2 regions of the Pelomonas baiyunensis genome follow, and region 1 is predicted to be linked to the other one. Evidence: riboswitches for the same ligand, from Rfam matches in the RefSeq annotation. Region 1 holds a riboswitch; the other holds the start of a gene.
The links. Region 1 has a riboswitch for S-adenosylhomocysteine ahead of metH (methionine synthase). Riboswitches for the same ligand answer to the same signal wherever they lie in the genome.
Positions count from the first base shown of each region.

Region 2: linked by a shared signal. The riboswitch ahead of ahcY (adenosylhomocysteinase) and the one ahead of metH (methionine synthase) in region 1 are both predicted to bind S-adenosylhomocysteine.

Region 1 is NZ_JBIGIB010000004.1:33,160-48,313, reverse strand. It holds gene ACG01O_RS14405 (NCS1 family nucleobase:cation symporter-1) at 1-556, opposite strand, end outside; gene ACG01O_RS14400 (CoA-acylating methylmalonate-semialdehyde dehydrogenase) at 575-2,074, opposite strand; gene preA (NAD-dependent dihydropyrimidine dehydrogenase subunit PreA) at 2,089-3,396, opposite strand; gene ACG01O_RS14390 (NAD(P)-dependent oxidoreductase) at 3,389-4,762, opposite strand; gene ACG01O_RS14385 (TetR/AcrR family transcriptional regulator) at 4,870-5,505, shown strand; gene ACG01O_RS14380 (diguanylate cyclase) at 5,560-6,726, opposite strand; gene ACG01O_RS14375 (HD-GYP domain-containing protein) at 6,734-7,936, opposite strand; S-adenosyl-L-homocysteine riboswitch at 8,022-8,091, shown strand; gene metH (methionine synthase) at 8,089-10,824, shown strand; gene ACG01O_RS14365 (glycine zipper 2TM domain-containing protein) at 10,950-11,597, shown strand; gene ACG01O_RS14360 (YifB family Mg chelatase-like AAA ATPase) at 11,619-13,148, opposite strand; gene ACG01O_RS14355 (TorF family putative porin) at 13,410-14,138, shown strand; gene glnK (P-II family nitrogen regulator) at 14,157-14,495, shown strand; gene ACG01O_RS14345 (ammonium transporter) at 14,533-15,154, shown strand, end outside.
Region 2 is NZ_JBIGIB010000008.1:836-15,989, forward strand. It holds gene ACG01O_RS21420 (DUF1161 domain-containing protein) at 1-144, shown strand, start outside; gene pepQ (Xaa-Pro dipeptidase) at 155-1,477, shown strand; gene ACG01O_RS21430 (low molecular weight protein-tyrosine-phosphatase) at 1,496-1,984, opposite strand; gene ACG01O_RS21435 (TonB-dependent receptor plug domain-containing protein) at 2,048-4,345, opposite strand; gene ACG01O_RS21440 (OmpW/AlkL family protein) at 4,435-5,043, opposite strand; gene metF (methylenetetrahydrofolate reductase [NAD(P)H]) at 5,252-6,085, opposite strand; gene ACG01O_RS21450 (TlyA family RNA methyltransferase) at 6,082-6,828, opposite strand; gene ahcY (adenosylhomocysteinase) at 7,079-8,497, opposite strand; S-adenosyl-L-homocysteine riboswitch at 8,571-8,648, opposite strand; gene ppk2 (polyphosphate kinase 2) at 8,685-9,866, opposite strand; gene ACG01O_RS21465 (DNA glycosylase AlkZ-like family protein) at 9,937-11,082, opposite strand; gene ACG01O_RS21470 (sensor domain-containing diguanylate cyclase) at 11,079-12,851, opposite strand; gene ACG01O_RS21475 (hypothetical protein) at 12,859-13,371, opposite strand; gene yajC (preprotein translocase subunit YajC) at 13,529-13,855, shown strand; gene secD (protein translocase subunit SecD) at 13,918-15,154, shown strand, end outside.

The sequences.
Region 1 (15,154 bases):
TGACGATCCTGATCGGCGCCGTCCAGGTCTCCAGCTTGCGGATGGACTCGATGCCGTGCAGCACGAACCAGAACTGCAGTGCCCAGAAGATCAGGAAGCAGGTCAGTTGGGCGGCGCTGATGCCCAGGCCTGGCAGCGGATCGCCGCCCAGCGGCTGGCCCATCAGCACGCCGGCCAGCGTGTAGACCATCTGCCCGCCGAACCAGGTCTGAATGCCGTACCAGCCGCAGGCGACGAGTGCCCGCAGCAGCGCCGGCAGCTTGGCGCCCTGCGTGCCGAACGAGGCGCGGGCCAGCACCGCGTACGGGATGCCGTACTTGGCGCCGGCATGACCAATCAGCAGCATCGGCACCAGCACGATGAGGTTGCCCAGGAACACCGTGCCCACCGCCTGGCTCCAGCTCATGCCCGACTCGATGAGGCTGGCCGCCAGTGTGTAGGCCGGGATGCACATCACCATGCCGACCCACAGCGCGGCGAAGTGATACCAGCGCCAGGTTCGCTGGGCAGCCGTGGTCGGGATCAGATCAGGGTTGCTCAGCGAAGGGTCGGTCATGGTGCGTTTCCGTGGTCGTCAGGTGTTCTGAGGAAAAGCAAATTGCGGGCCCTTGGGTGTGCTGTCGGGCCAGCGCTGCATGACGGCCTTGTGCTTGGTATAGAAGCGCACCGCCTCGGGGCCGTAGGCGTGGTGGTCGCCGAAGAGGCTGCGCTTCCAGCCGCCAAAGCTGTTGAAGGCCATGGGCACCGGCAGCGGCACGTTCACGCCCACCATGCCGACCTGGATGTGGTGCACGAACTCGCGCGCCACATGGCCGTCGCGGGTGAAGATGGCCACGCCGTTGGCGTACTCGTTGGCTTCGATCAGCGCAATCGCCGCGGCCAGGTCCGGCACGCGCACCACGCACAGCACGGGGCCGAAGATTTCCTCGGTGTAGCAGCTCATGTCAGCGCTCACGCCGTCCAGGATGGTGCCGCCGACGAAGAAGCCCTCTTCATGGCCCTGCACGCGGTAGCCGCGGCCGTCGACCACGGCGGTCGCGCCGGCTGCCACGCCTTCGCCAATCAAGCGCTCCACGCGCTGCTGCGAGGCACGCGTGATCAGCGGGCCCATCTCGGCGCCGGCCTCGTGGCCTTCGCCGATCTTGAGTGCCTTCACCTTGGGGGCCAGGGCGGCCACGAGCTTGTCGCCCACGTCGCCCACCGCCACGGCCACCGAGATCGCCATGCAGCGCTCGCCGGCCGAGCCGTAGGCGGCGCCCATCAGCGCGTCCACCGCACCGTCGAGGTCGGCGTCGGGCATGACGACCATGTGGTTCTTCGCGCCGCCCAGCGCCTGCACCCGCTTGCCGTGGGCGCTGCCGACCTTGTAGATGTGCTCCGCCACCGGCGTGGAGCCGACGAAGCTGACCGCCGCAATGCCGGGGTGGGCCAGGATGGCGTCGACGATGTCCTTGTCGCCCTGCACCACGCTGAACACACCGTCGGGCAGGCCGGCTTCCTTCAGCCATTGCGCCATCAGCAGCGAGGCCGACGGGTCACGCTCGCTGGGCTTCAAGATGAAGGCGTTGCCGCAGCCGATGGCGATGGGGTACATCCACATCGGCACCATGGCGGGGAAGTTGAACGGCGTGATGCCGGCCACCACGCCGAGCGGCTGGCGCATGCTCCAGGCGTCCATGCCGCGGGCGATCTGCTCGGTGTACTCGCCCTTGAGCAGCTGCGGCATGCCGGTGGCGAACTCCACCACCTCGATGCCACGGGCCACTTCGCCCAGCGCGTCGGGCACGGTCTTGCCGTGCTCGCGCACGATGGCCTCGGCGAGTTGGTCCTTGCGGTCCTGCAGCAGGGTCAGGAACTTGAACAGCACGCGCGAGCGGGCCAGCGGCGGGGTCTGGCTCCAGGCCTTGGCGGCCTGGGTGGCAGACGCCACGGCCGCGTCCAGATCGGCCACGCTGCCCAGCCGCAGCGTGCCCTGGACGGCGCCGGTGGCGGGGTTGTGGATGTCTTGCTGGCGCTCGCCGGTGCCGCGCGTGGCAGCGCCGTTGATCCAGTGACCGACCTCGTAGTGACTCATCGCAGATCCTTGCTTCACGCGCACCCGGCGCGCATGGTGTTGTTGGGATGCGTGGTCCAGTTGGCGTAGGAGCCGTCGATGACGCGACCGGTGCGTGCATCGGTCTCCCCAGGCTGGAGCGCGCGCATCGAGATGGTGCCAGGGACCGGGCAGATCGACACGCAGAGGTTGCATCCAACACACTCGGCTTCGTTCACGTGGAAGTGGCGCTTGCCGTCCTTCGTGGCCCAGATGGCCTGGTGGGACGTGTCTTCGCACACCACGTGGCAGCGGCCGCACTGGATGCAGCTCGCTTGGTCGATGACCGCTTTCTCCACGTGGTTGAGGTTGAGTTGGTTCCAGTTCTTGACTGAGGGAACCGCCATGCCTTGAAAGGCCTTCAGGTTGGCGTAACCCTTCTCGTCCATGAAATTGGACAGGCCCGAACACAGGTCCTGCACGATCTTGAAGCCGTAGACCATGGCGGCGGTGCAGACTTGCACGGTGCCGCAGCCCATGGCGATGAACTCGGCCGCGTCACGCCAGGTGCTGATGCCGCCGATGCCGCTGATGGGCAGGCCGGCGGTGGTGGCGTCGCGCGCAATCTCGGCCACCATGTTCAGCGCGATCGGCTTCACGGCCGGGCCGCAGTAGCCGCCGTGGGAGCCCCAGCCGTCGGTGACGGGGCTCATCGTCATGCGGTCCAGGTCCACGCCCATCACCGAGTTGATGGTGTTGATGAGGCTCACCGCATCGGCGCCGCCCGCCTTGGCCGCGCGGGCCGGAAAGCGCACGTCGGTGATGTTGGGCGTGAGCTTCACGATGACCGGCATCTTCGTGTGCTTCTTGCACCACTCGGTGACCTGCTGGATGTACTCCGGCACCTGGCCCACGGCCGCGCCCATGCCGCGCTCGCTCATGCCGTGCGGGCAGCCGAAGTTCAGCTCCACGCCGTCGGCGCCGGTATCGGCCACGCGTTCCAGGATGGCCTTCCAGCTCGGTTCGTTCACCGGCACCATCAGGCTCACCACCATGGCGCGGTCCGGGAAGTCGCGCTTCACGCGCTTGATTTCGTCGAGGTTGACCTGCAACGGCCGGTCGGAGATGAGCTCGATGTTGTTGAACCCGATGACGCGGCGGTCCTGGCTCCAGAGCGTGGCGTAGCGCGGGCCGTTGACGTTGACCACCGGCGGGTCTTCGCCGAGCGTCTTCCAGACCACGCCGCCCCAGCCGGCCTCGAAGGCGCGGCGCACGTTCACTTCCTTGTCGGTCGGCGGGGCCGACGCAAGCCAGAAGGGGTTGGGGCTCTTGATGCCCAGGAAATCGGTGCTCAGGTCAGCCATGGCGGGCCTCCGTGTCGGTGTGGCGGGCGGTGCCCAGGCCCAGGGCGCGGTCAATGGCCGCGGCGGCGCGCTTGCCGTGCTCCACGGCTTCCACGGTCAGGTCGCGGCCGCCGGCGCGGCAGTCACCGCCGGCCCACACGCGGGGCAGGCTGGTGGCACCGTCGGCGTCGGTCTGGATGCGGCCGGCTTCCAGTGCGATGGCGGCGCCGACAGGCTCGGCCACAAAGGTCTGGCCGATGGCGCGCAGCACCAGGTCGGCCTCCAGGAAGAATTGCTCGCCGGTGTCCACCAGCTTGCCGTGCTCCAGCCGGGTGGCGGCGAAGCGAATGCCGCGCACGACACCGCCTTCGGCTTCGACGGCCACGGGGCGCGCCCAGCAGCGGATCGTCACGCCGTTCGTCTGGGCCCACTGCTGCTCGTGCAGCGAGGCCGAGAGGCCGTCCGGCCCGCGGCGGTAGACCATGGTCACCTGCTCCGCACCCAGCAGCTTGCTCTGCACGGCGGCGTCCACGGCGGTCATGCCGCCGCCGATGACGACGACGCGGCGGCCCACCGGCACGATTTCCGGCGCGCTCTGGCGCAGTTCGGCGATGAAGTCCACGGCATCGCGCAGCCCGGGCAGCTCCGGCTCGGCAATGCCCAGCGCGTTGACGCCCTGCAGGCCCAGGCCCAGGAAGACGGCGTCGTACTCGGCGAGCATGCCGTCCAGCGTGATGTCGCGGCCCAGGCGGGTGTTGAGCCGGGGTGTGATGCCGCCGATGCTGAGCAGCCAGTCGATTTCCCGCTGCGCGAAGCCGCCGGCCACCTTGTAGGTGGCGAGGCCGTATTCGTTCAGGCCGCCGAGCTTATGGGCGGCGTCGAACAGCGTGACCTCATGCCCGCGCCAGGCCAGGCCGTGCGCGGCCGCCAGGCCCGCCGGGCCGGCCCCCACCACGGCCACGCGATGGCCAGTGGGCTGCGCGCGTTCGAACAGTGGCCGGGCTCCGGGAGTGACGAAGTGAGCCTCTACCGCAAAGCGCTGCAGCAGCCCGATTTCCACCGGCTTGGACTCGTTCGTGTTGCGCACGCAGGCCTGCTCGCACAGCACTTCGGTCGGGCAGACGCGGGCGCACATGCCGCCCAGCGGGTTGGCCGTCAGGATGGCCTCGGCCGCACCGCGCGGGTTGTCTTGCGCAATGCGCTGGATGAAGCTTGGCACGTCGATGCCCGTGGGGCAGGCCGTCTGGCAGGGGGCGTCGAAGCAGTAGTAGCAGCGCTCGGCCTCAATCAGCGCCTGCGTGCGGTTCAGCGGCGGGTGCGCATCGCCCAGGCGGCGGGCGTACTCGGCGGGCGCAAGGCGTCCCGACTTCAGATCGGCAAGGTCCACGGGGGTCTCCGGGTGTCTGACAGCCAAACATTACTACCCAGTAAAACTTGACCGAAGCGTAAAAACCCGCAGCGCCGCGTTGGTGCGCGCCGCACAAAATGGGGCACATGACCGACACCGCTCCCGTGACCCGCATCCCGCGTGCCGCCACCCTTCGCAAGCAGGAGGTCATCCTGGCCGAGGCCGAACGGCAGTTTGCGCGCTTCGGGTTCGAGGGGGTGAGCCTGGACAACATTGCCGCGGCGCTGGACCTCTCCCGCCAGAACCTGCTGTACCACTGGCCCAGCAAGGAAGAGCTGTACCGCGCGGTGCTGGACAGCGTGATGGGCGAGTGGATGGCCAACATGACGGCGATTGCCGAGGCGGACGAGCCGCAGGCCGCCATCCAGACCTACGTGGCCGTGAAGCTGCGCTTCAGCCGCGAGCGCCCCAGTGGCAACGCAGTGTTCACCCGCGAGATCATGGCCGGCGCGCCGCGCTACCAGGACGTGCTGAAGGCCCAGGTCATGCCGCTGCTGCACGCCGACGTGGAGCGCTTCGAGGACTGGGCCGAGCAGGGCCTGATCCGGCGCCTGGACTTCACGCACCTGATGTTCCTGATCTGGTCGTCCACGCAGGCCTACGCAGACTTGGGGCCGCAGTTCTCGCTCTACATGGGCAAGCCCCGGCTGGACGACGCGGACTTCGAAGCCGCCCGCGTGCTCATCACCGACCTGATCTGGCGCAGCCTGGCGCTGGACTGAACCCCGCCGCTGCGGCGGCGGTTCCGGCGTGCCACTGGCGTGCCGGTCGTCGCTTCACGCCGCGCTGCTGTGCAGCACCCAGCGGCCCTTGCCGGCGCGCTTGCCGGTCAGCATGGCGCGGTCCGCCAGCGTCACCAACGCAGCCGCCGTGTCGCCATGCGTGGGGTACAGCGCCACGCCGATGCTGGCGCCCACCCGGGCCGTGTGGCCGCCGGGCAGTTCGAACGGGGTGTCGAAGCAGTGCTGCAAGCGCTCCAGCGCGCGGGCCTCGCCCTCGGGCGTGGTGAGGTGGCTGAGCACCACCACGAACTCGTCGCCGCCGATGCGCGCCACCACATCGTTGCCGCGCCGGTGCTCGTTCAGGCGCTGGGCCACGGCGCACAGCAGGGCGTCGCCGGCATCGTGGCCCTGGTGGTCGTTCACGGCCTTGAAGCCGTCCAGGTCGAGGTAACACACGGCCAGGGCCGAGTGGCGCCGGGCGGCGTCGCGCAGCATCAGGCCCAGGCGGTCGTGCAGCAGGTGGCGGTTGGGCAGGCCGGTCAGGCCGTCGTGCAGGGCCTGGTGCCGGGCTTCCTGTTCGCGCTCTTTCACCGCGGTGATGTCCACCATCATCCACAGCGAGTCGCCGCCGGGCAGCTGCGTGCCGCTGAGGTCGATCCACAGCCGTCGGCCGTCCTTGCGCATCATGGGCAGCTGGGCGCGGAAGCGGCCCGACGCCGGCATGCGGGCATAGCCCCGGCCGGCGCGCTCGAATGCGGCATCGTCGGCGTAGAACGCGCGGGACGACTGGCCGTCCAGCTCGCCCGGTGCGTAGCCGAACATCTCGGCCAACGCCCGGTTGTGCCACACCTCGCGCCGGTCGCGCAGGCGCACCATGGGCACGAGGTCGTTGTCCAGCAGCGCCCCGCGCTCGCTGGCCAGGCGTGCCACGTGGGCCTGGGCGCGGCGGTGGCGGGCCTGCACGCGGTCGATCAACACCGCCGCGGCCACGATGACCGCGCCTTGCCCCAGGGCCAGCAGCGTGAACACCAGGCCGATGCGGGTTTCCAGTTCCGCCACCGGCCGCCCGAGCAGCCGGGCCTGCAAGGCCTGGTGGCTTTCCATGAGGGCCAGCGCGGTGCCGGCGGTCACCAGCGTCAGCAGCAGCACCACGCCCCACACCAGGTGTCGGCGCAGCCTCGCCCGCTGCGGGTCGGCGGGGGGCGAAGCGTCGTCAGCCATGGTGGGGTCAAAGCCGGAGCAGGGCTTCCAGGTTCACGCGCAGCTTGAGCTCGGCCGGCGCCAGGCTGGCGGCAATCGCCTGCGAGGCCAGCCGCGTGTCCCGTGGCACGGGGTTGCTCAAGGGGCTGCCGCTCTTGCCCAGCAGCGCGGCCACCATGGGCTCGTTGGCGCTGAAGCCGCGCTTGTAGACCACGCCCACCTCGCCGTTGGCCAGGCGCACGATGGTGCCGGGCGGGTACAGGCCCACCACCTTGATGAGCGCGGCGCCGGCTTCGTCGGGCTGCTGGTGTTCGTCCAGAAACACGGCGCGGGCTGCGGCTGCCCCGCTGAGCGCCTTGCGGGTGCGGCGCGGCGACAGGCGGGCGCCGAAGATGTCGATGCGGCGCAGCAGCCGGGCCAGCATCTCGCCGGCACCGCGGCCGGCCAGCGGGCCGGGGCCGGCCTCGTGGTGCAAGCGCACGGCGGTCAGCCAGGCGTTGTCGGTGATGCCAGCCTGGGCCAGACGGGCGGCCGCGCGGTCGCCGTGGGCGGCCAGGGCCTGGCGTTGCGACGGCGTGGCCGCGTCGGCCTGCGCGGCCAGGCGGTCATGGGCGGGGCCGGCGCCGTAGTTCATGGTGAGTGCCGCGCCTTGCAGGGCCTCGCGCAGCGGCGCCGGCATGCGCAGCTGCTGGGCGGTCAGGTCGGCCAGCAGCAGCGACAGCAGGGCGTGTCGGGCGCTGTAGTCGGCAAATTCCTGGCTGGTCTCAAAAATCAGCAGCACCAGCGTGGCGTCGGGGTGGGCGTGCAGGCGTTGCAGGGCCTGGTCCCGCAATGCGGCCAGCCGGCCGGCGAAGTCTTGCGGCTCGGTCTCGCGCAGCAGGGCGTGGGTGTGCAGCAGCAGGTCCGACCACGCCTCCCGCGGGCCCAGTTCCACCTTGGCGGCGGCGGGCTGCTCCAGCCGGAAGCTGGTGTCGGCCTTGGCGATGTCTGACAGCGGCTTGTCTTGTAGCACCAGCGTGTCGAGCCGGTGGGCGCGGGCGCGCTGGTACTCCACCGTGTCTTCCGAGCGCACCCAGGCGCCGCCGTCGATCAGGCCACGCACCAGGGGCGAGTCGCGCAGCGTCTGGCCGCGGGCGTACAGCAGCTTGCCACCTCCGTCGTACACGTCGTAGGGCAGGGTCATGCCCAGACGCAACGATTGCGCGGGCAGCTGGATGAGGTCAACGGGCATGGAAGGGGGCATTCTGAGCCGGGCTTCGGCCATGGCAAGCGCAACTTGAGCCACGGCGAAGGGGTGGCTGCGTAGAATTCCCGGCTCATCCGAGGAGCGCTGCGACAGGGCCCCACCTGCCAGGCTCGGATTCCTTCCAACGGCGCTCATCGATCTCCCCCTGTGGACCGCCATCGATGACCCGCACGCCGCCCCCCCTCAAGCTCTCTGGTCTGGAACCCGTCGCCATCGACGCGGGCAGCCTGTTCGTCAACATCGGCGAACGCACCAACGTCACCGGTTCCAAGGCGTTCGCCCGCATGATCCTGGCCGGCCAGTTCGAGGATGCGCTGGCCGTGGCCCGCCAACAGGTCGAGAACGGCGCCCAGGTCATCGACATCAACATGGACGAGGCCATGCTCGACAGCCAGGCGGCCATGGTGCGCTTCCTGAACCTGATCGCCGGCGAGCCCGAGATCGCCCGTGTGCCGATCATGATCGACTCGTCCAAGTGGGCGGTCATCGAGGCGGGGCTCAAGTGCATCCAGGGCAAGGGCATCGTCAACTCGATCTCGCTCAAGGAGGGCGTGGACGAGTTCAAGCGCCAGGCCAAGCTGGTCAAGCGCTACGGCGCCGCCGCGGTGGTGATGGCCTTTGACGAACAGGGCCAGGCTGACACCTTTGCCCGCAAGACCGAGATCTGCGAGCGCGCCTACCGCGTGCTGGTGGACGAGGTGGACTTCCCGCCCGAAGACATCATCTTCGACCCCAACATCTTCGCCATCGCCACCGGCATCGAGGAGCACGACAACTACGCCGTGGACTTCATCGAGGCCACCCGCTGGATCAAGCAGAACCTGCCGGGCGCCAAGGTGTCGGGCGGCGTGAGCAACGTGAGCTTCAGCTTCCGCGGCAACGAGCCGGTGCGCGAAGCCATCCACACCGTGTTCCTGTACCACGCCATCCAGGCGGGCCTGGACATGGGCATCGTCAACGCCGGCATGGTGGGCGTGTACGACGACCTCGACGCCGAGCTGCGCGAGCGCGTGGAAGACGTGGTGCTGAACCGCCGCAAGGATGCCGGCGAGCGCCTGATCGAGATTGCCGACCGGGCCAAAAGCGCCGGCAAGGACGACTCCGCCCGCCTGGCCTGGCGCGCGGGCAACGTGAACGAGCGCCTGAGCTACGCGCTGGTGCACGGCATCACCGACTTCATCGTCGAAGACACCGAGGAAGCCTGGCAGGCGATTCGCGCCACGGGCGGCCGGCCGCTGCACGTCATTGAAGGACCGCTGATGGCCGGCATGAACGTGGTGGGCGACCTCTTCGGCCAGGGCAAGATGTTCCTGCCCCAGGTGGTGAAGAGCGCCCGCGTGATGAAGAGCGCCGTGGCCCACCTCGTGCCCTACATCGAGGAAGAAAAGCGTCAGCTCGAAGCCGCCGGCGGCGACGTGAAGCCCAAGGGCAAGATCGTCATCGCCACGGTCAAGGGCGACGTGCACGACATCGGCAAGAACATCGTCACCGTGGTCTTGCAGTGCAACAACTACGAGGTTGTGAACATGGGCGTGATGGTGCCGGCCCAGGACATTCTCAAGAAGGCCAAGGAAGAGGGCGCGGACATCATCGGCCTGTCGGGCCTCATCACGCCCAGCCTGGAAGAAATGCAGCACGTGGCGGCCGAGATGCAGCGCGATGAATACTTCTCGTCGCGCCACATGCCGCTGCTGATCGGCGGCGCCACCACCAGCCGGGTGCACACGGCCGTCAAGATCTCGCCGCATTACGACGGCCCGGTGGTCTACGTGCCCGACGCCTCACGCGCGGTCGGCGTGTGCACCGAGCTGCTGAGCGACGACCGTGCCGCCGCCTACATCGCCGAGCTCAAGGCCGACATCGAGAAGACCCGCGCCCTGCACGCCGGCAAGAAGCAGACGCCGCTGGTGACGCTGGCCGAGGCCCGTGCAAACGCCGCGCCGCTGGACCAGGCCCGCATGCCGCCGGCCCCGAAGTTCACCGGCCGCCGCGTGCTGAAGAACCTGGACCTGGCCGAGCTCGCGAAGTACATCGACTGGGGCCCGTTCTTCCAGACCTGGGACCTGGCCGGGCCTTACCCCGCCATCCTGGACGACGAAATCGTGGGCACCGAGGCGCGCAAGGTGTTTGCCGATGCCCAGGCCATGCTGAAGAAGATCATCGACGGCCGCTGGCTGCAGGCGCATGCGGTGTTCGGCCTGTACCCGGCCGCGCGGGTGAACAGCGACGACATCGCCATCGCCAGCGAGCCGCCCATGGTGTGGCACGGCCTGCGCATGCAGACCGAGCGCCCGGTGGTAGAGGGCCCGGACGGTCAAAAGGTGCGGCGCCCCAACCGCTGCCTGAGCGACTTCGTGGCGGAAAGCGGCGACCACATCGGCCTCTTCGCCGTGACCGCCGGCCTGGGCGTGGACAAGAAGGAAGCCGAGTTCCTGGCCGCCCACGACGACTACGCCGCCATCATGCTCAAGGCCCTGGCCGACCGCCTGGCCGAAGCCGCCGCCGAGTGGCTGCACGAGCGCGTGCGCCGCGAGTTCTGGGGCTACGCCGCGAACGAGTCGCTGAGCAATGAGGACCTCATTGCCGAGAAGTACACCGGCATCCGTCCGGCACCGGGCTACCCCGCGTGCCCGGACCACCTCGCCAAGGCCGACCTGTTCCAGGTGCTGGCCCCCGACGAGATCGGCATGGGCCTGACCGACAGCATGGCCATGACGCCGGCCGCCAGCGTCAGTGGCTTCTACCTGGCGCACCCGGACGCGGCGTACTTCAACGTCGGCCGCATCGGCGACGACCAGGTCGCCGACTGGGCCGCCCGCTGCGGCCTGAGCGACGCCGACGCACGCCGCGCGCTGGCGCCCCTGCTGGGCTGAGCCCGGCCAACACGAACGGACACGAACAGACACAGTTGCGCGCTCCCGCTGCGGCCCTGTCCTACAGGGCGGCGCCGGGTGCGGCGGCATGCTCACGCCCGTCGTTCAACAACACCGGAGGCCCCATGTCGACCGCCACTCACCCCATCAAGTCCACCCAGATCGTTGCCGGCGTGGCCGTCGTGATCGCACTGCTGGGCGGCGCCTACGCCGTGGGCCGGTCGCAAGGCGGTGAGCCGGTACCGGATGCGGCAGCACCGATGCCCGCGGCCACTTCGCAGCCGGCGACGAACGCTGCGCGCGAGGCTGCCGTTCAGCCCCAAGTGGAGCCGGCGCCCGCACGTATCGCCTCGCGCGGCCCGGCGACGACGTCGAACAGCCGGCCGCCGGCGGCCACGGTGGCGCAGAACGGTGAACCCCTGCCGGTAGAGCCCGCGCTGTGCAGCGGCTGCGCCCGCGTGACGGATGTGCACACCGAGGCGCGCCGCGGTCAGTCCAGCGGCGTGGGGGCTGTGGGCGGCGCCGTGGTGGGCGGCTTGCTGGGCAACATGGTGGGCGGCGGCAATGGCCGCAAGCTCGCCACCGTGGCCGGCGCCGTGGGCGGCGGCTATGCGGGCAACGAGATCGAGAAGAACCAGAAGAGCCACACCGTCTGGGTCATCCAGGTGCGTGAGGCCGATGGCCGCACCCGCCGATTCGAGCGCAGCGCCGACCCCGGCCTGCGTGTGGGCGACGTGGTGCGCCTGACGGAAGGCGGCTTCAGCCGCGTCTGAAGGGGCTGAGCCGCCTGCGGGTCAAGCGCCGGCCGCGCCGGGCAGGCCGCGGCGCAGCTGAATGGCTTCGGCCACGTGCGCCGGGGCGATGTGCTCGGCGCCGGCCAGGTCGGCCACGGTGCGCGCCACGCGCAGCACGCGGTGGAAGCTGCGGGCCGACCAGCCCAGTTTTTCGGCCGAGCGGTCCAGCAGTGCTTTCGCCGCCGGCTCCAGCACGGCGTGCGTGGGCAGATCGGCGGCTTGCAACTGCGCGTTGGCACAGCCTTGGCGGGCCTGCGCAGCCGCACGGGCTTGGGCCACGCGCGCGGCCACCACGGCCGAGCTTTCACCCGGAGCCAGGTCCTGCAATTCGCGCGGCGGAATGACCGGCACTTCGATCAGCAGGTCCAGCCGGTCCAGGAAGGGACCGCTCAGCCGTCCCTGGTAGCGGGCGATCTGGTCCGGCGAGCAGCGGCAGGCCTTCAGCGGGTTGCCCAGGTGGCCGCAGGGGCAGGGGTTCATCGCCGCCACCAGCTGGAAGCGGGCCGGGAACTCGGCCTGGCGCGCGGCGCGCGAGATCAGGATGCGGCCCGTCTCCAGCGGTTCGCGCAAGGCTTCCAGCGCCGCGCGGGGAAATTCCGGCAGTTCATCCAAGAACAGGACGCCATGCTGGGCCAGTGAAATCTCGCCCGGCCGCGGGGGCGAGCCGCCGCCCACCAGGGCCACGCTGGAGGCCGAGTGGTGCGGTGCGCGCACCGGGCGCTGGCCCCAGCGGCTGATGTCGAACTGGCCGGCCAGGCTGAGCACTGCGGCCGATTCCAGTGCGGCTTCGTCGTCCAGCAGCGGCAGCAGGCTGGCCAGGCGCTGGGCCAGCATGGACTTGCCCGTGCCGGGCGGGCCGCTCATCAGCAGTGAATGTCCGCCTGCGGCGGCAATTTCCAGCGCGCGCTTGGGGCCGGCCTGGCCCTTGATGTCCGACAGGTCGAGCAGGCCGGCTTGCGCCAGCCGGGGCAGGGCGGTGGCGCGGGGCAGGGCGTCGCCCTCGGGTTGCAGCGCGGCCACCACGTCCAGCAGGTGGCGCGCCTGCCGCACCACCAGGCCGTCCACCAGCGCGGCTTCGGCGGCGCTGGCTTCGGGCAGCAGCAACTCGCGCGCGGGTTCGCCGCGGGCGCCGGCCTGGCGCAGCGCCAACGCCATGGCCAGGGCGCCGCGCACCGGGCGCAACTCACCCGCCAGCGAGAGCTCGCCCGCACATTCCAGCCGCGCCAGCCGGGCCGGGTCGATCTGGCCGTTGGCCGCCAGCAGGCCCAGCGCCATGGGCAGGTCGAACCGGCCGCCTTCCTTGGGCAAGTCGGCCGGAGCGAGGTTCACCGTGATGCGCTTGTTCGCCGGAAACCCGAGCCCGCTGTTGGCCAGAGCAGCGCGCACGCGCTCACGGGCCTCCTTCACTTCCGTGTCGGCCAGGCCCACCACGGTGAAGCTGGGCAGGCCGTTGGCGAGGTGCACTTCTACGGTGACCGCGGCGGCAGCCAGGCCGTCGAGGGCGCGGCTGTGGACGGTGGCAAGGCTCATGGGCGGGGCGATTCGGGCGTTGGGACGGTGCAGGGGCGGCGCAGTCTAGGGCTGGGGGTGGCGGTGCGGCGGGTGCTTTTCCCCTTGATGCACCAGTTGTGTGCATGAGAGGCTGGTGCGTCTGTCCAGTTTGGTGCGTGCGCCTGGGTGCTGGGCGCGATGGACCCAGATTCGTGCGCGCCCCCCGGGCATGACTGTTGGCACGGAAGCTGCAAAGACTTGGCGGACTGCCTTTCCCTAACTTGAATGAGGAGCCCCGCCATGAAGTTGTCCCCTTCGCTGCTTGCCCTGGCCCTGTCCGCGGTTGTTCTGCCCGCAATGGCTGATGAGCCGGCACCGGATCCGTTGTCGTTCAACGTCGGCGCCGTGACCGAGTACCGCTACCGCGGCATCTCGCAAACCCGCCTGAAGCCGGCCCTGCAAGGCGGCGTGGACTACGCCGCCGCCAACGGCTTCTACGTGGGCGCCTGGGCATCCAGCATCAAGTGGATCAAGGACGCTGGTGGCGACTCCAAGGTGGAAGTGGACCTGTACGGCGGCTACAAGACCGAAGTCGCCAAGGGCCTGACGCTGGACGTCGGCCTGCTGCAGTACGTGTACTCCGGCAACAAGCTGAACCCCAGCGCCAACACGCTGGAGGTGTACGGCGCCCTGAGCTTCGGCCCCGTGACGGCCAAGTACTCGCAAAGCACCACCAACCTGTTCGGCTTTGCCGACAGCAAGGGCTCGGGCTACTTCGACGTGACCGCCACCTTTGACCTGGGTGATGGCCTGAGCGTGGCCCCGCACATCGGCCACCAGACCGTGAAGCACAACTCCGCCGCCTCCTACACCGACTACTCGGTGACCCTGGCCAAGGACTTCTCCGGCCTGGTGGTGAGCGGCTCGCTGATCGGCACCGACGCCAACAAGACGGCCTACGCCAGCCCCGTCAACGGCAAGTTCATGGGCAAGTCCACGCTCGTGCTCGGCCTGAAGAAGACTTTCTAAGCATCACTGGAGCGCGACATGAAATTGATCACTGCCGTCATCAAGCCGTTCAAGCTCGACGAGGTGCGTGAAGCCCTGAGCGCCATCGGCGTGCAGGGCCTGACGGTCACTGAGGTCAAGGGCTTCGGCCGCCAAAAGGGCCACACCGAGCTGTACCGCGGTGCGGAGTACGTGGTGGACTTTCTGCCCAAGGTCAAGGTCGAAGCGGCCGTGAACGACGACGTCGTCGAGCGCGTCATCGAGGCCATCGAGTCTTCGGCGCGCACCGGCAAGATCGGCGACGGCAAGATTTTTGTGTCGCCGCTGGACCAGGTCGTTCGCATTCGCACCGGCGAAACCGGCAACGACGCGCTCTGAAGCGCGCGTTCACAACCCTCGTTTGGAGAACCCTCCCATGAAGAAGCTTCTCGCCGGCCTCGCGCTTGCCGCCGGCCTGCTCGCGCCGGCTGCCTGGGCTCAAGACCCGGCATCGGCTCCCGCCTCGGCATCGGCTCCCGCCTCGGCTGCGGCCGTGGCCGCCGCACCGGCCTCGGCGGCCGATGCCGCCTCTGCTCCGGCTGCAGCCGCTGCTGCGTCTGCGCCGGCCGACGCCGCCTCGGCGCCGCCCGCCCAGCCCAACAAGGGCGACACGACCTGGATGATGCTGTCCACCCTGCTCGTCATCCTGATGACGGTGCCGGGCCTGGCGCTGTTCTACGGCGGCCTGGTGCGCAGCAAGAACATGCTGTCGGTGCTGATGCAGGTGATGGTCGGCTTCTCGCTGATCGTGGTGCTGTGGTGCCTGTACGGCTACAGCTTCGCGTTCACCGAGGGCAACGCCTTCATCGGTGGCACGGATCGTCTCTTCATGAAGGGCATCTGGGACAACGTCGCCGGCACCTTCGCACTGGGCGCCACGTTCAGCAAGGGCGTGCCGATGTACGAGATGGTGTTCGCCGCCTTCCAGGCCACGTTCGCCGGCATCACGGGCTGCCTGATCATTGGCGCGTTCGCTGAGCGCATCAAGTTCTCCGCCG
Region 2 (15,154 bases), on a different contig from region 1:
AAGGCCGAGATCGCGGCCAAGCTCGATGAAAAGGGCGTCAAGGGCTACGAAATCGCTGCCGTGGAGAACGACAAGGTCGGCGACGCCAAGGTCATCGGAAGCTGCGACAGCGGCAGCAAGAAGCTGACCTACGTGCGCAAGTGAGGCCGCAGCGATGAGCCTCTACCTCGACCACCTCGCCACCCTGCAGCGCCAGGCCGAAAGCGCGCTGGACCGCGCCGGCCACGACGCGCTGGTCATTGCCTCGGGCATCGAGAAATACGCCTTTCTCGACGACCGGCCCTACCTTTTCCAGCCCAACCCGCACTTCAAGCACTGGCTGCCGCTGACGAACCACCCGAACTCGTGGATCGCCGTGCGGCCCGGCCACAAGCCGCGTGTTGTGTACTACCAGCCGCACGACTACTGGCACGTGCCGCCCGAGGCGCCCCGTGGCGAGTGGGTGGGCGCGGTGGAGCTGGTGGTCATTCGCGAGCCCGAGCAGGCCGCGGCCGCACTGGCTGACGTGGTCACGGCGCGCACCGCCATCCTCGGCGAGGCCGATGCCGCGCTGCCGGGCCTGGCGCCCAACAACCCCGAGCTGCTGCTGAACCTGCTGCACTGGGCGCGTGGCGTGAAGACGCCGCACGAGCTGGCGCAGATGCGCGCCGCCCAGCACCGGGCCGTGCCGGGCCACAACGCCGCCCGTGCCGCGTTCCTGGCCGGCGAGAGCGAGGCTGGCATCCACCGGGCCTACCTGCTGGCCACCGGCCACACCGACCGTGACCTGCCTTACACCAACATCGTGGGCCTGAACGAACACGCCGCGGTGCTGCACTACCAGTACCAAGACGCGGTGGCGCCGGCGGAATCGCGCAGCTTTCTGATCGACGCTGGCGCGCAGGTGAACGGTTATGCCAGCGACATCACCCGCACCTGGGTGGCCGAGGGGCATGAGGAATTCGCCGCGCTCATCGCGGCCATGGAGCGCGAGCAACTCGCGCTGGTGGACGAAGTGCGCGAGGGTGTGGATTACCGCGACATCCACCTCAGCACCCACCGCCGCGTGGCTCGCGTGCTGCGCGAGGCCGGCATCGTGAAGATGAGCGACGAGGCCATGGTGGCCGAGGGCGTGACCAAGCCCTTCTTCCCGCACGGCATCGGCCACCTGCTGGGCCTGCAGGTGCACGACGTGGGTGGCTTCATGGCCAGCGAGGCGGGCGGCGTGGCCGACAAGCCCGAGGGCCACCGCTACCTGCGCCTCACGCGCCCGCTGCAGGCCGGCATGGTGGTCACCATCGAGCCGGGGCTGTATTTCATTCCCATGCTGCTGGACGAGTTGCGGGCGACCAAACACGCGGCCCAGGTGGACTGGGCGGCGGTGGAGCGCCTGTCGCGCTACGGCGGCATCCGCATCGAAGACGACGTGGCCTGCCGCGCGGCCGGCGAGGCGCCGGAGAACCTGACGCGCGACGCGTTCGCGGCCGTCGGCGGCTGACGGCTCAGATCTCGGGGCTCAGGGCCGCGATGCGGCCTGAGCCCGGAGCGTGTCGATGAGGCCGTCGCAGGCGGCCTCCACCAGGTCCAGCACTTCCTCGAACCCCGCGTCTCCGCCGTAGTACGGGTCGGGCACGTGGCGCTTGCCGGCGCCGGGGGCGAAGTCCAGCAGCAGCTTCAGCCGGTGCCGTTCGGCCGGTGGGCACAGCCGCTCGGCGCGGGCGATGTTGTCGGCGTCCATGCCCAGCACGAGGTCGAAGCGGGTGAAGTCTTGGGCCACGAGCGGGCGGGCCCGTTGGGCGCTGAGGTCGTAGCCGCGGCGCAGGGCGTGGGCCTGGGCGCGTTCGTCGGGCGGCTCGCCCGCGTGGTAGCCGTGCGTGCCGGCGGAGTCCACCTCCACCGTGTCGGCCAGGCCTGCGGCCTGGAGCTTGGCGCGCATGACGCCTTCGGCCGTGGGGCTGCGGCAGATGTTGCCCATGCAGAAGAAGAGGATGTGGCGCTGGCTCATGGCGCAGAGCGTACCTGCTGGGCGACCGGCGGTGGGGGCGTTGGGCGCAGGACGAGAGGGATGTCAGAACCGCAGGTCTGCACGCAACGAGACCACGCGGAAGGTGGTGTTGCGGGTGCGGGTGTCGGTCAGCAGCGCGTGGCCGGTGGTGGGGTCGAGGTAGCGGGCCTCGGTGGTGACGAGGGCGTCGCGCGGCCGCAGGTTGGCCAGTGACAGCCGCCAGTTGATGCCGTCGCGCACGACGCCGCTGGCCCAGGCGAGGTAGGCGTCCCATTGGCGGCGGGCGGTTTCGTCGCGGCGCAGGGTGTCGGTTTGCTGCACGTGGGTGGCGGGCACCAGGTTCAGGTTGAAGCCGCTGCCGAAGTTCTGGCCCCAGGCTTTCCAGCGGTGGTCCAGCCCGAGGTTGAGGCTGCCGCGGGGTTGCTGGTCCAGCCGGTTGTTGGGGCCGGGCACGCCCTGCACCTGGCTGCTGAAGGCGGCCAGGTTGGCGCGCAGCAGCAGGGCTTGCCATTCGCGCGGGGCGTCGTCCCACACTTCGTCCAGCCGGGCTTTGAACTCGAACTCCACGCCCATCGTGCGGGCGCCTTGCAGGTTGCGTGGGCGGCTCACCCAGCGGGGCGCGGTGTCGTCCCAGGGCACGGTTTCCAGGTCGATGCGGCTGCGGATCAGGCTCTGGATGTGCCGCACGAAGGCGCTGCCCGACACGATGCCGCCGGTGGGCAGCCAGTGCTCCAGGCTGAGGTCCACGCCGGTGGCGAGTTCGGGCTTGAGGTCGGGGTTGCCGGCGCGGTCGGCAAAGGTGGGCAGGTTGGGGCCGGTGGGGTAGGTGGTGTTGATCGTCGGGCGGGCAATCAGGTCGTTCAGGCTGGGTGAGCGGTAGCTGCGCGTGAGGCTCAGCCGCACCTGGTCTTTGGGCCAGGCCTGTGGCTTCCACAGCAGGTGCAACAGCGGCGAGGTGACCTGGGAGACGTTGCGGGTGTCGGGCAGCAAGCCGGCGGCGTCAGACTGGGTTTCGATGCGCTCGTAGCGCAGGCCGGCGTAGACCGACCATTGCGGGCTGGGGCTCCATTCGTCTTGCGTGTAGCCGGCCAGGCGCTGGGTGCGCGAGCCCAGGGTGTCGCCGAACTTCTGCAGTGCGGGCGACTCCTGGCCGTCGATCAACGTGCGGCGCAGCTGCGTGCGCTGGCTCTGCTCATGCTCCAGGCCGCTCACCCACTGGTGGTTCCTGGCGGTCTTGAGGCTCCACTTGGCGCCCAGGCTGGTCTGCTGGTCGTCGGTGACGCTGTGGTCGTCCTGCTGGCGCTGGGTGTCCCCGCCCACGTCCTTCAGGCGTTCCAGGCGCTGGCTGTGGCTGGTGGATTGGAAGGCGCCCCGGCCGACCTTGAAGTCCCAGGTTTCTGCCGCGCTGGGCCGGAAGCTCGCCGACACGTTGAGCCGCCGGTTGTGCATGTGGCCGCTGGATTCGCCTTGCACGTCTCGAAAGCGGGTGAAGCCTGTGGCGGTGTTTTGGCTTCGGCCGTCGCTGTGCGAGAGCGCGAAGAAGGGCGCGAGGTGAACCGTCAGCGTGTCGCTGGCGCGCCAGCGCAGGCGGGCGTTGCCGTTGAGCGTGGCGCTGCGGCCCAGGCTGGCGCCTTGCTGAGTGGTGTCGTCCAGCGTCTGGCCGGTGGTGGTGTCGAGCACCTGGGTGCGGGTGTCGATGTTGTTGAAGCGCCGGTGCAGGCCGCCGTTGGTGGAGAACGCGCCCACCACCGCCGTGCCGCTGGGGCCGCCCCACTGCAGGTTGCGGGTCCAGCTGAAGTCGGCCTGGGGCTCGCCGCGGTCGCGGCCCAGCGTGAGGCGCAGCTCGTGGTTGGACTTCTGCAGCGGCTCGCGCAGGATGATGTTGATGGTGCCGGCAATCGCCCGCGCGCCGGTCTCGGCGGTGGGGGCGCGGTAGATCTCGATGCGCTCGATCTGGTCGGGCGGCAGGTCTTCCACGGCAAAGCCCGCCGGCGCGCGCTCGCCGTCCACCAGGATCTGCGTGAAGCCGGCGCCCAGGCCGCGCATGCGGATGTCGCCCCCGCGGCCCGGGCGGCCGCCGATGGTGACGCCGGGCAGGCGGCGCAGCACGTCACCCAGCACGGTGTCGCCGTAACGGTCCAGCTCCTCGCGCTCGATGACGATCTTGCTGGCCGTGCTGTTGCGGCGCCGGCTGTTGGCGCTGGGGCCGCTGCTGACCTCCACGCGCTCCAGCCGGTTGCCCACGGCAGCGCTGGCTGCCGCTGCAGGGGCTGCGGCGGCAGGGGCGGGGGAGGAGGGGGCTTGCGCGGCACCGTGGCTGCAGATGCACAGTGCGGCAAGCCCAATGAAAACGCGGCCCATGGGCCGCGCATTGTTGCGGAGCGCAGGCCCCGCGGCACACCCCGGGCGCTCGTCGACCTGAACGCCGAGGTGTGCCGCAGGCCCGGCGCTCAGAACCGCCAGCCGAGGCCGACGCTGGCCAGGGTGGGGTTGACCTTGAACTTGCCGGCCGACGCGCCGTTGGAATACACGGTGGTGCCCAGGTTGACCTTCTTCAGGTCGAAGTTCAGGTAGGTGCCCTTGCTGATTTCAACGTCCGCGCCCACTTGGAAGGCGGGGCCGAAGCTGTTGTGCTTGATGCCGGGCTTGAGCGCGGTGGCCACGGCCGGGGCGAATTCCACCGCCGAGAAGTTGGTGTAGTTCACACCGGCGCCCACGTAGGGGCGCACGGTGCCGGTGGGGTTGAAGTGGTACTGCAGCGTCAGCGTGGGCGGCAGGTGCTTGAGCGAGCCGATCTCGGTGCCGTTGGAGTACAGCTTCTGCTTTTGCGGGTAGGTCAGGATCAGCTCGGCCGCGATGTTCGGGGCCACGAAGTAGCTGAAGTCGATTTCCGGGAAGGTCTTGTTGTTGATGGACAGACCCAGACCCGTGCTGTCCTTGTTGGCGGAATCGAGGTGCAGGGCGCGCACGCGCACCAGCAGCGAGCCTTCATCGGCGTGGGCCAGCGGGGCGGCCAGGGCGGCCAGAACAGCGACGAGAGCGGGAACTTGCTTGAACATGGATGACTCCTGTGAATGAGGCCGTGCCTCGATGGAGTCATTCCACGCCGTTGTGCCCCGGCCGGAATTGATGCAACGCAACATGGGTGCGCTGCCAGGGGGCTGAAGGCCGGGTGACTTTGTGTTGGGTCAATCTCGGGCGAGATTGAGAGGGCGTTTGCGCAACAACCGCACGCCCGGTTCTGGGCTCAAAACAGCCGGCAGGCGTTCAGCCGCCCAGCCCCAGCCGCTTGCACAGCTCCAGCGTCAGCCCGCTCTGGTTGAGCGTGTAGAAGTGGATGCTGGGCGCGCCGCCGGCGATCAGCCGCTCGCACAGCTGCGTCACCACATCCAGCCCGAAGGCGCGGATGCTGGCGGCGTCGTCCATGAAGCCTTCCATCTTCATCTGCACCCAGCGCGGGATCTCGATGCCGTCGCGCTGCGCGAACTGCGCAATGCGGCCGTAGTTGTGGAAGGGCATGATGCCCGGCACGATGGGCTGGGTGACGCCCAGCTTGCGGGCCTCGGCCACGAAGTGGAAGTAGGCGTCGGCGTTGAAGAAGAACTGCGTGATGGCGCCGTCAGCGCCCGCACCCATCTTGTCGGCAAAGTGCTGCAGGTCCTTCGCGGCGTAACGCTGCTGGGGGTGGGTCTCGGGGTAGGCGGCCACCTCGATGTGCCAGTCCTGGCCTTGCGTTTCGCGGATGAAGCTGACGAGCTCGGACGCATAGCGGAACTCGCCCGCCGTGGCCGTGCCGCTGGGCAGGTCGCCGCGCAGCGCCACCACGCGGTGGATGCCGCGCTCGCGGTAGGTGGCCAGGATCTCGGCGATGTTCTCTCGCGTGGAACCCACGCAGGACAGGTGCGGCGCGGCCTCGAAGCCGGCGCCGGCGATGTCCATCACGGCCGCCAGCGTCTTGTCGCGCGTGGAGCCGCCGGCTCCGTACGTGACGCTGAAGTACTGCGGCTGCAGCGCGCCCAGCTCCTGCACGACGGTCTTGAGCTTCTCGACGCCGACCGGCGTGTTCGGGGGGAAGAATTCAAAGCTGACGGGGGTGGTCATCGTGAGGCGTACAAGAAGAATTCGCGGTTGCCGTCGCCGCCGTGGATGGGGCTGTCGAAGTAGTCCAGCACCTTCAGGCCCAGGGCCGTGCAGGCGAGCCGGGTGCGGGCTTCGAGGCGGGGGTAGTCGGCCTCGTCTTTGACGAGGCCGCGTTTGTCCAGGGCCTGGGGGCCGAGCTCGAACTGCGGCTTGATCAGCAACAGCAGGTGGCCGTGGCCCTCCAGCCAGGGCAGCAGCTCGGGCAGGCTGCCGATCATGGAGATGAAGCTCAGGTCGCCCACGATCAGCGGGAAGCCGCCGGTGGGCGCATGGGGGCGCAGGCCGTCGAGCTCGCGCACGTGGGTGCCTTCCAGCGCCGTCACGCGGGCGTCGGCCAGCAGCCGCGCGTGCAGCTGGCCGTGGCCCACGTCCACGCCCACCACGTGGGTCGCGCCGCGCGCCAGCAGGCAGTCGGTGAAGCCGCCGGTGCTTTGGCCCACGTCCAGCACGGTCAGGCCCGTCACGTTGGCCTGCACGTGTGCCAGCGCGCCTTCCAGCTTGAGTCCGCCGCGGGACACGTAGCGCAGCTCGGCGTCGTCGGTGACGCGCAGCTGCGCGGTCTCGGGCAGGTCTTCACCGGCCTTTTTCAGCGCGGCCCAGCCTGTGGGCGACGCCCACTCGGCCACGCCGCCCTGGATCAGCCGCTGCGCCGCCGACCGCGTGGGCGCCAGGCCCTGGGCCACGAGGAGTTGGTCAGCGCGCATGTCGCCTCACGAGGCTGGGGTCAGCGCGACGCCCGTCCCAGTAAAAGCCGCCCGCGGTGGCAAGCGCAACGGCCCCGAGAGCCGGCCACAGGGGCAACGCTTCAGGCAGGCGCCACCAGTAAAAAAGACCCACCAGGCCGCACGCCAGAACGGCGCACAGCTGAGCTCGGGAGATGCTGAGATCTCCCAGCCAGGCAGCCAGAGCAACGGCCAGAAGGCGGCGCATGGTGGGAACCTCGCTCGACTTGGGTCAGTACCGGTACGTGTTGGCCTTGAACGGGCCCGTCTTGCTCACGCCGATGTAGGCGGCTTGCTCGTCGGTCAGTTGCGACAGCTGCGCGTTCAGCGTGGTCAGCTGCAGCAGGGCGACCTTCTCGTCCAGGTGCTTGGGCAGCACGTACACCTTGCCGGCTTCGTAGCGTTCCTTGTGGGCGAACAGCTCGATCTGGGCAATGGTCTGGTTGGCGAAGGAGGAGCTCATCACGTAGCTCGGGTGGCCCGTGCCGCAGCCCAGGTTCACCAGGCGGCCCTTGGCCAGCAGGATGATCTTCTTGCCGTCCGGGAAGGTGACGTGGTCCACCTGCGGCTTGATCTCGTCCCACACGCAGTTCTCGATGGACGCGACGTCGATTTCGTTATCAAAGTGGCCGATGTTGCAGACGATGCTGTTTTCCTTCATCGCCTCCATGTGCTCGCGGCGGATGACGTTCTTGTTGCCGGTGGCGGTCACGAAGATGTCGGCCTTGTCGGCGGCGTACTCCATGGTCACCACGCGGTAGCCTTCCATGGCGGCCTGCAGCGCGCAGATGGGGTCGATCTCCGTCACCCAGACCTGGGCCGACAGCGCGCGCAGCGCCTGGGCCGAGCCCTTGCCCACGTCGCCATAACCGGCCACCACGGCGATCTTGCCGGCCACCATCACGTCGGTGGCGCGCTTGATGGCGTCCACCAGGCTTTCGCGGCAGCCGTAGAGGTTGTCGAACTTACTCTTGGTGACGCTGTCGTTGACGTTGATCGCGCGGAACTGCAGCGTGCCCTTGGCCGCCATCTCGTTCAGGCGCAGCACGCCGGTGGTGGTTTCCTCGGTCACGCCGATGATTTCGGCGGCCTTGCGGGTGTACCAGGTGCCGTCTTCGGCGATCTTCTTCTTGATCGCGGCGAACAGGATGCGCTCTTCCTCGCTGCCGGGGTTGGCCAGCACGGAGAGGTCCTTCTCGGCCTTCTGGCCCAGGTGCATCAGCAGCGTCGCGTCGCCGCCGTCGTCCAGGATCATGTTCGGGCCTTCACCGGCCGTGCCGGCGGCGCCGAAGTCAAAGATGCGGTGCGTGTAGTCCCAGTAGTCTTCCAGCGTCTCGCCCTTGTAGGCGAACACCGGCGTGCCCTCGGCAGCCAGCGCGGCCGCGGCGTGGTCTTGGGTCGAGAAAATGTTGCACGAGGCCCAGCGCACTTGGGCGCCCAGGGCTTGCAGCGTTTCCACCAGCACGGCGGTCTGGATGGTCATGTGCAGCGAGCCGGCGACGCGGGCGCCCTTGAGCGGCTGGCTGGCGGCGTATTCCTTGCGGATGGCCATGAGCGCCGGCATTTCGTGCTCGGCGATCTTGATTTCCTTGCGGCCCCAGTCGGCGAGCGACAGGTCCTTGACGATGTGGGCGGGGAGGTTGGCGGTCATGTCGGCTCCTTCAAGGGATGAAGCCGCTGACAGTCGAGATGGGGGGCTCATGGGCTCACCCCGACCGAAGGTCAGCGGGTGAGCGCGGTTGCAGTAGTCGGGTTCCGAGCCTGGCCTCAAGGGTGATGAGGTTGCAACGCTCCTCGGAAGCCGCGAATTCTAGCGACGCCCGCCGCCGCCGTGGGGATTACCCTGCGCCGCCAGGTGCCAACAAATCATCACCCAGGGCAGACACCAGCGCCGGCCGGCCCACGATCAGCGGGTCCACGGCCCCCACGCGCTCCAGGCGGCGTTCGGCATAGGGCAGGCGGTTCAGCACAAAGCGCAGCGCGTTCAGCCGCGCGCGCTTCTTGCAGTCGCTCTTGATGACCGTCCACGGCGCGTCCGACGTGTCGCAGTGCAGGAACATGGCTTCCTTGGCGTGCGTGTAGTCGTCCCACTTGTTCAGCGACGCCAGGTCGATGGGGCTCAACTTCCACTGCTTGAGCGGGTGCAGCTTGCGCTCCTTGAAGCGGCGGCGCTGCTCGTCACGGCTGACCGAGAACCAGAACTTGAACAGGTGGATGCCCGAGCGCACCAACTGCCGCTCGAACTCCGGCGTCTGTCGCAGGAACTCCTGGTACTCGGGCTCGCTGCAAAAGCCCATCACCCGCTCCACGCCGGCGCGGTTGTACCAACTGCGGTCGAACAGCACGATCTCGCCCGCCGTGGGCAGGTGGTTCACGTAGCGCTGGAAGTACCACTGGCCGCGCTCCACCTCGCTGGGCTTTTCCAGCGCCACGACGCGCGCACCCCGTGGGTTCAGGTGCTCCATGAAGCGCTTGATGGTGCCGCCCTTGCCGGCGGCGTCGCGCCCCTCGAACAGGATGACGACCCGCGCACCGGTCTCCTTCACCCAGGCCTGCAGTTTCAGCAACTCCACCTGCAGCCGGTACTTCTCTTTCTCGTAGCGCTTGCGCGAGAGCAGGTTCTTGTACGGGTAGGCGCCCTGGCGCCAGCGCGGGTTGAGCGCGGTGTCGGCATCGGCTTCGGCCTCCGGCATCACCGCCTCCTCGTGCTGGCGCAGCGCGCGTCGCAGGTGGCGGCGTTCGTCGGGCGAACTGCCGTCCAGCAGTGTGGCCAGTTCTTCGGCCAGGGCTTGCGGGCCGCCTTCGCCTTGCTGGTGGCGGCGCAGCAGCTCGGCCAGCGTCTCACTTCCGACGACGTCATGGCGTGTGGTGGCACGGCTGACGCGGTGCTTCTCCAGGCTCGCGTCGTCCAGCCGGGGCGGCGTGTCGCCCGCGCTCACGCGGCGGGCAGCGGGGCGGCGGGGGCGAGCGGCAGGGCGGGCTTCAGATGCGCGGGCGGGCTTGCGGTCAAGGGTGGGCATGGGCAGCAGCAGGGCATGACAGAACGATGACCATGCTGCGCGCGTGTGCCCGGCCCGGGTTTGATCCGCATCAAGCAGTGACGCCCAAAAACACCGCCATGCGGTCGATTTCCTCGGCCAGCGCCCCGGGGAACTTTTCGTCAGCCGGTGGCTGGCCACTCACGTAACCGCACTCGACGTTGAGCCTGCCGCCCTTGACGCTGGCATTGGCCCAGCCGATGACGTCGTCGCGCCACAGCAGCGGCAGCGCGTAGTGCCCGCGCACGCGCTTGGGCGCAGGCGTGTAGGCCTCGAAGCGGTAGGGCCAGCCCCACAGCAGCTCGAACCGGCGCCGGTCCCACACCACGGGGTCGAACGGCGCCAGCAGCCGCACCTGCGCCGGAATGCGCCAGCCGCGGGTCGGGTCTTCGTCGGCGGGCCAGTACCAGTCCACGCCGTCCACGCGCGCGTGGGCCAGCCGGGCCTTGGCGCGCTCGAGCGTGGCCTTGCGCAGGTGCTGCCACTGGTGCGCGGCGTTGAACAGCATGCTGATGAGCTGTGACAGGCTGCCCGCCGGCAGCGGGGCGTACTTCTGCACCAGCACATCGGCCATGGCGTCCATGGCGGCTTGCGGGTCGGGGTGGGGCTCGGGCGGCGTGCTGAGGCGGTAGATGCGGGTGCCGTTGTCGCGCCGCACCACGTCCAGGTGGCCGCGGTAGTGCAGGCCGTCCAGCAGTTCGGTGGAGAGCCGGCTGTTGCCGCCGAACCAGTTCTTGACCGCGCCATGGCCCAGCGCGGCGTCGACGTCGGCCGGGTGCGCGTCGCCCAGGCGCTGCACCTCGGCCAGCACGGCGCGGCCCTGCGCCCAGCGGGCGTCGTCCCACACGCGCCGGGCGGTGCGCGGGTGCATCAACGCGCGCAGCGCGGGCGTGACGAAGCCGTAGTTGATGAAGAAGTCTTCCTGCAGCGGCAGGCTGGGGTAGCGCCGCTCCAGGTCGCCCGCGCGGTAGCCCTTGACGCGATGGCGCAGCGTCAGGTCTTGGGCGCGGGCGGGCGCGCGCAGCGGGTCGGCCTGCACGAAGCCGCCCAGGCGCTCCACGGCCTGGAGCAGCGTGGTGGGCGTGAAGAGGCTGCGCGCCACGGCGTGGCGGCGCAGGGCGTGGAGGTCGACGGGCGAGGAGGGCGGGGTGGCAGGCAGAGAGGCAGGCAGAGGTGGGGCGGAGGATCGGCGCGTCATGACACAGGATGTACGGGAGGTACCGGAGGCGTGGGGCTGCGGGTGTAGCGGTCGGCGTCGGCCCGGCGCAGCAGGGCTTCGGTGTTCAGCCCGTCTTCGGGGTACAGGGCCACACCGAAGCGGGCCTGCACCGGCAGGCCGCCGGGCGTGCGGTCGGCGGCAGTCTGCCAGGGCACGGCGAGGGCGGCCTCCAGGTGCGCGCGGGCGGCCTCGGCGTCTGCGCGGCTGTGCACCGAATCCAGCAGCAGCACGAACTCGTCGCCCGCGAACCGGGCCACCAGGTCGCCCGCCCGCACACCGGCGCGCAGGCGCTGGCCCACCTCCTGCAGCACGGCGTCGCCCGTGGCGTGGCCGAAGCGCTGGTTCACGTCCTTCACCCCCGCCAGGTCCACGAACACCACCGCAAACGGCCCGTGGTCGCCCCGCCGGCGGCGCTGCAGGATGCGGTCTTCAATGCGGCGCAGGATGGCGCCGCGGTTGGACAGGCCGGTGAGCTGGTCGGTGAGCAGCCGGCGCTGCATGTCGGCAAAACTGCGGGCGAGGTCGCCGAGCTCGTCGGTGCGCTGCACTTCGGGCGGTTCGTCCAGCACGCCGTCGCCCACGCGCCGCGCGGCGTCGGCCAGCGCGCGCAGTTCGCGGGTCACGACGCTCAGCACCGCCCAGCCCAGCACCAGCACGATGGCCACCCCCAGCAGCGCCAGGCCGGCGGCATGCAGCACCTGCCGCTGCACGCCGGCCAAAAAGTCAGACTGCGGCGCCGCCACGATGACTCGCCAGTCCAGCCCCAGGGCCGGGTCCAGCCGTGCGTAGCCCAGCTGGATGCGCCGGCCGGTGGCGTCGGTGAAGCTGTCGGTGTGCGGGGCGGTGCCCGGCGGCGAGGCGGCCAGGCGCTGCTGCACGGCGGCAAAGGCGGCGGCGATGAGGGCGTCTGGGCTGCGGGCGGCGTTCAGGCGCTCGGGCGTGTCGGCCCCCTGCCGCCCGACCGGGCCGCCGCGGGACGCGCCAATCAGCTGCCCGTCGGCCTCCACCACCAGCGCCACCGCGTGCTCGCTCAGTTGCAGGCCCTGCAGCAGCGCGCTGACCTGCTGCAGCGACAGGTCCGTCGCCGCCACGCCGGCGGTGGCGCCTTGGGCATCCGGCACCCGCCGGGTGCGCGTGAGCACCAGCTCCAGCGTTTTGAAGTCGATGTACACCGGCGTCCAGTGGCTGCGCTCGGCTTGGGCCATGGCCGCCTGGTACCAGGGGCGCTCCCGGGGTTCGTACACCTTGTCTTCCACCACCGGGTTGCGCGGCGTGCCCGCAATGCCGCTGAGCCGCAGCAAGGTGCGCGGGCCTTGGCCGTCCAGGCGTTGGCGCACCTCGGCCTCGTCGTCGGTGAAGCGCCACAGGCCCAGGAAGCGGCCGTCGTGGTCGGCGTAGTAGACGTAGTGGTGCGGGTGGCGCTGCACGGAGGTGGCTTGCCACAGGCGCTGCGTGAGGGCCGTTTGCTGCGCCCGTAGATCGGTCGGCGCGGGCAGGCCGTCCGGGAAGGCGGTTTGCAGCGCGGCGTCGGCCGCGCCGACATGGTGTTGCAGCGACAGCGTGATGCGGCTCACCACCTCGGCCAGCAGTTGGTCGGACAGCGTGCTCACGGTGTCGCGCCCGGCGCGCCACGACAGGCTGCCCACCAGCGCCACCAGGGCCAGCACCAGCACGCCGTAGGGCAGGGTCAGCAGCCGGCGCAGGCTCAGGCGCGAGCTCCAGGGGGCGCGCGTCAAGGCCTGCGGCATGGGCGGCTCAGGCCTGCGCGGCTTCGGGTTGCGGGCCGCTGCCGGCGCCAGCGCCAGCGCCGTCCGCTGCGTGCAGCAGGGCTTCGGCCCGTTGCAGCATTTCGGCCTCGGTGCTGCAGAACTCCAGCCGGTAGCCGCAGTCTTCGTGCACCTCCAGCCAGCGGGGTTTCATGAACGCGGCGTCGTCGATCTCCGGCCCCACCAGCCACAGGCTGGCCAGTTCGGCCGGCATCACCTGCCGGCCCAGGCGCAGCAGGCCGCGGTAGGCCTGCAGCACCTCGGGCGAGGCCAGCAGGCTGCCGTGCCACCAGGTCAGCGTCAGGTAGGGCGGCGTGGGGCGCCAGTCTTGCAGCAGCCGGCCCACGGCGCGGGACATGGCAGTCACCATTTCCACGTTGAACGGCCCGGCGGCCGCGTAGCAGAGCTGGCCCGCCTGCGGCCACACCTGCAACTCGCCATGGGGCATGAAGCGCCCATGGGGCAGCTGACCGACGTGGATGCGCGGCGTGCGGGCTTGCATGGGGCCAGCATAGCGGTCGGGTGGGGTGCGGGGCGGCACTTAGAATGACGGGTTGCTTGTGGCTCGGGCGTTGGCTCGGGTGCAGCCATCGTGTGGTGTGGGCCTGTGGTTGGCCCGGCGCCCTCCTTTTTTGCTGGATTTCCTGAAGGAACGCAACGTGTTTATCTCCAACGCCTACGCCCAGGGTGCCGCTGCCGCCGGCCCGGAGAACGGTCTGCTGGGCATGCTGCCCCTGGTGCTGATGTTCGTGGTGCTGTATTTCGTGATGATCCGGCCCCAGATGAAACGCCAGAAGGAGCACAAGGCCATGATCGAGGCCGTGCAAAAGGGCGACGAAGTCATCACCGCCGGCGGCCTGGTCGGCAAGATCGCCAAGCTGGGTGACAACTTCATCCACCTGGAAGTGGGCCCGGGCGTGGAAGTGCAAGTCCAGCGCAGCGCCATCACCCAGGTTCTCCCTAAAGGCAGCGTGAAGGCCGCTTGAAGTTACCGGCCTCGCGCCCACATCGGTCGGCCCACGCCTGCTGGCGCTGACAAGGACTCTCCATGAACCGCTACCCGCTCTGGAAGTACGCGATCCTGCTCGTCGCGCTGCTGATCGGCACCCTGTACACCCTGCCCAACCTGTTCGGCGAAGCGCCGGCGGTGCAGGTGTCCAGTGCCAAGGTGACCGTCAAGGTCGACGCCTCCATGACCACCCGCATCGAGGCGGCCCTGCAGCAAGCCGGCGTCAAGGCCGACTTCGTGCAGTTTGACGGTGGATCGGTCAAGGCCCGCTTTGCGGACACCGACACCCAGCTCAAGGCCAAGGACGCCATCAGCAAGGCGCTGAACCCGGACGCGGGCGACCCGGCCTACATCGTGGCGCTGAATCTGCTGTCTCGCTCGCCCCAGTGGCTGGCCAGCCTGCACGCCAACCCGATGTACCTGGGCCTGGACTTGCGCGGCGGCGTGCACTTCCTGATGCAGGTCGACATGAAGGCGGCCCTCACCAAGAAGGCCGAGGCCCTGACCGGTGACGCGCGCACCATGCTGCGCGACAAGAACATCCGCCACGCCGGCATCAGCCGCGACGGCAACGCCGTGCTCATCGCCTTCCGCGATGCCGAGCAGCGCAACGCCGCGCTCAACCTGCTGAGCACCCAGCTGCCCGACGTTGTCTGGGCGCCGCAGGGCGAAGGCAGCGACCTGCGCCTGGTGGGCAACCTGAATCCCAAGGCCCAGGTGGCCGTGCAGGAAACCGCGCTCAAGCAAAACATCACCACGCTGCACAACCGCGTGAACGAACTGGGCGTGGCCGAGCCGGTGATTCAGCAGCAGGGCCTGGACCGCATCGTCGTTCAGCTGCCCGGCGTGCAAGACACGGCCAAGGCCAAGGACATCATCGGCCGCACCGCCACGCTGGAACTGCGCATGGTGGACGACGGCACCGAGGCGCTGGAAGCGCTCAAGGGCAACGGCCCCGTGCCCTTCGGCACCGAGCGCTTCATCGACCGCGGCTTCGGCCCCATCATCGTCAAGCGCCAAGTGGTGCTGACCGGTGACGCGCTGGTCGACGCGCAAACCGGCTTCGATGAAAACCACCAGCCCTCGGTGGACCTGACGCTGGACGCCAAGGGCGCCCGCATCATGAAGGACCTGTCGCGCGAGAACATCGGCAAGCGCATGGCCATCATCCTGTTCGAGAAGGGCAAGGGCGAGGTCGTGACGGCACCGGTCATCCGCAGCGAACTGAGCGGGGGGCGCATCAAGATCTCCGGCGCCATGACCACCGTGGAAGCCA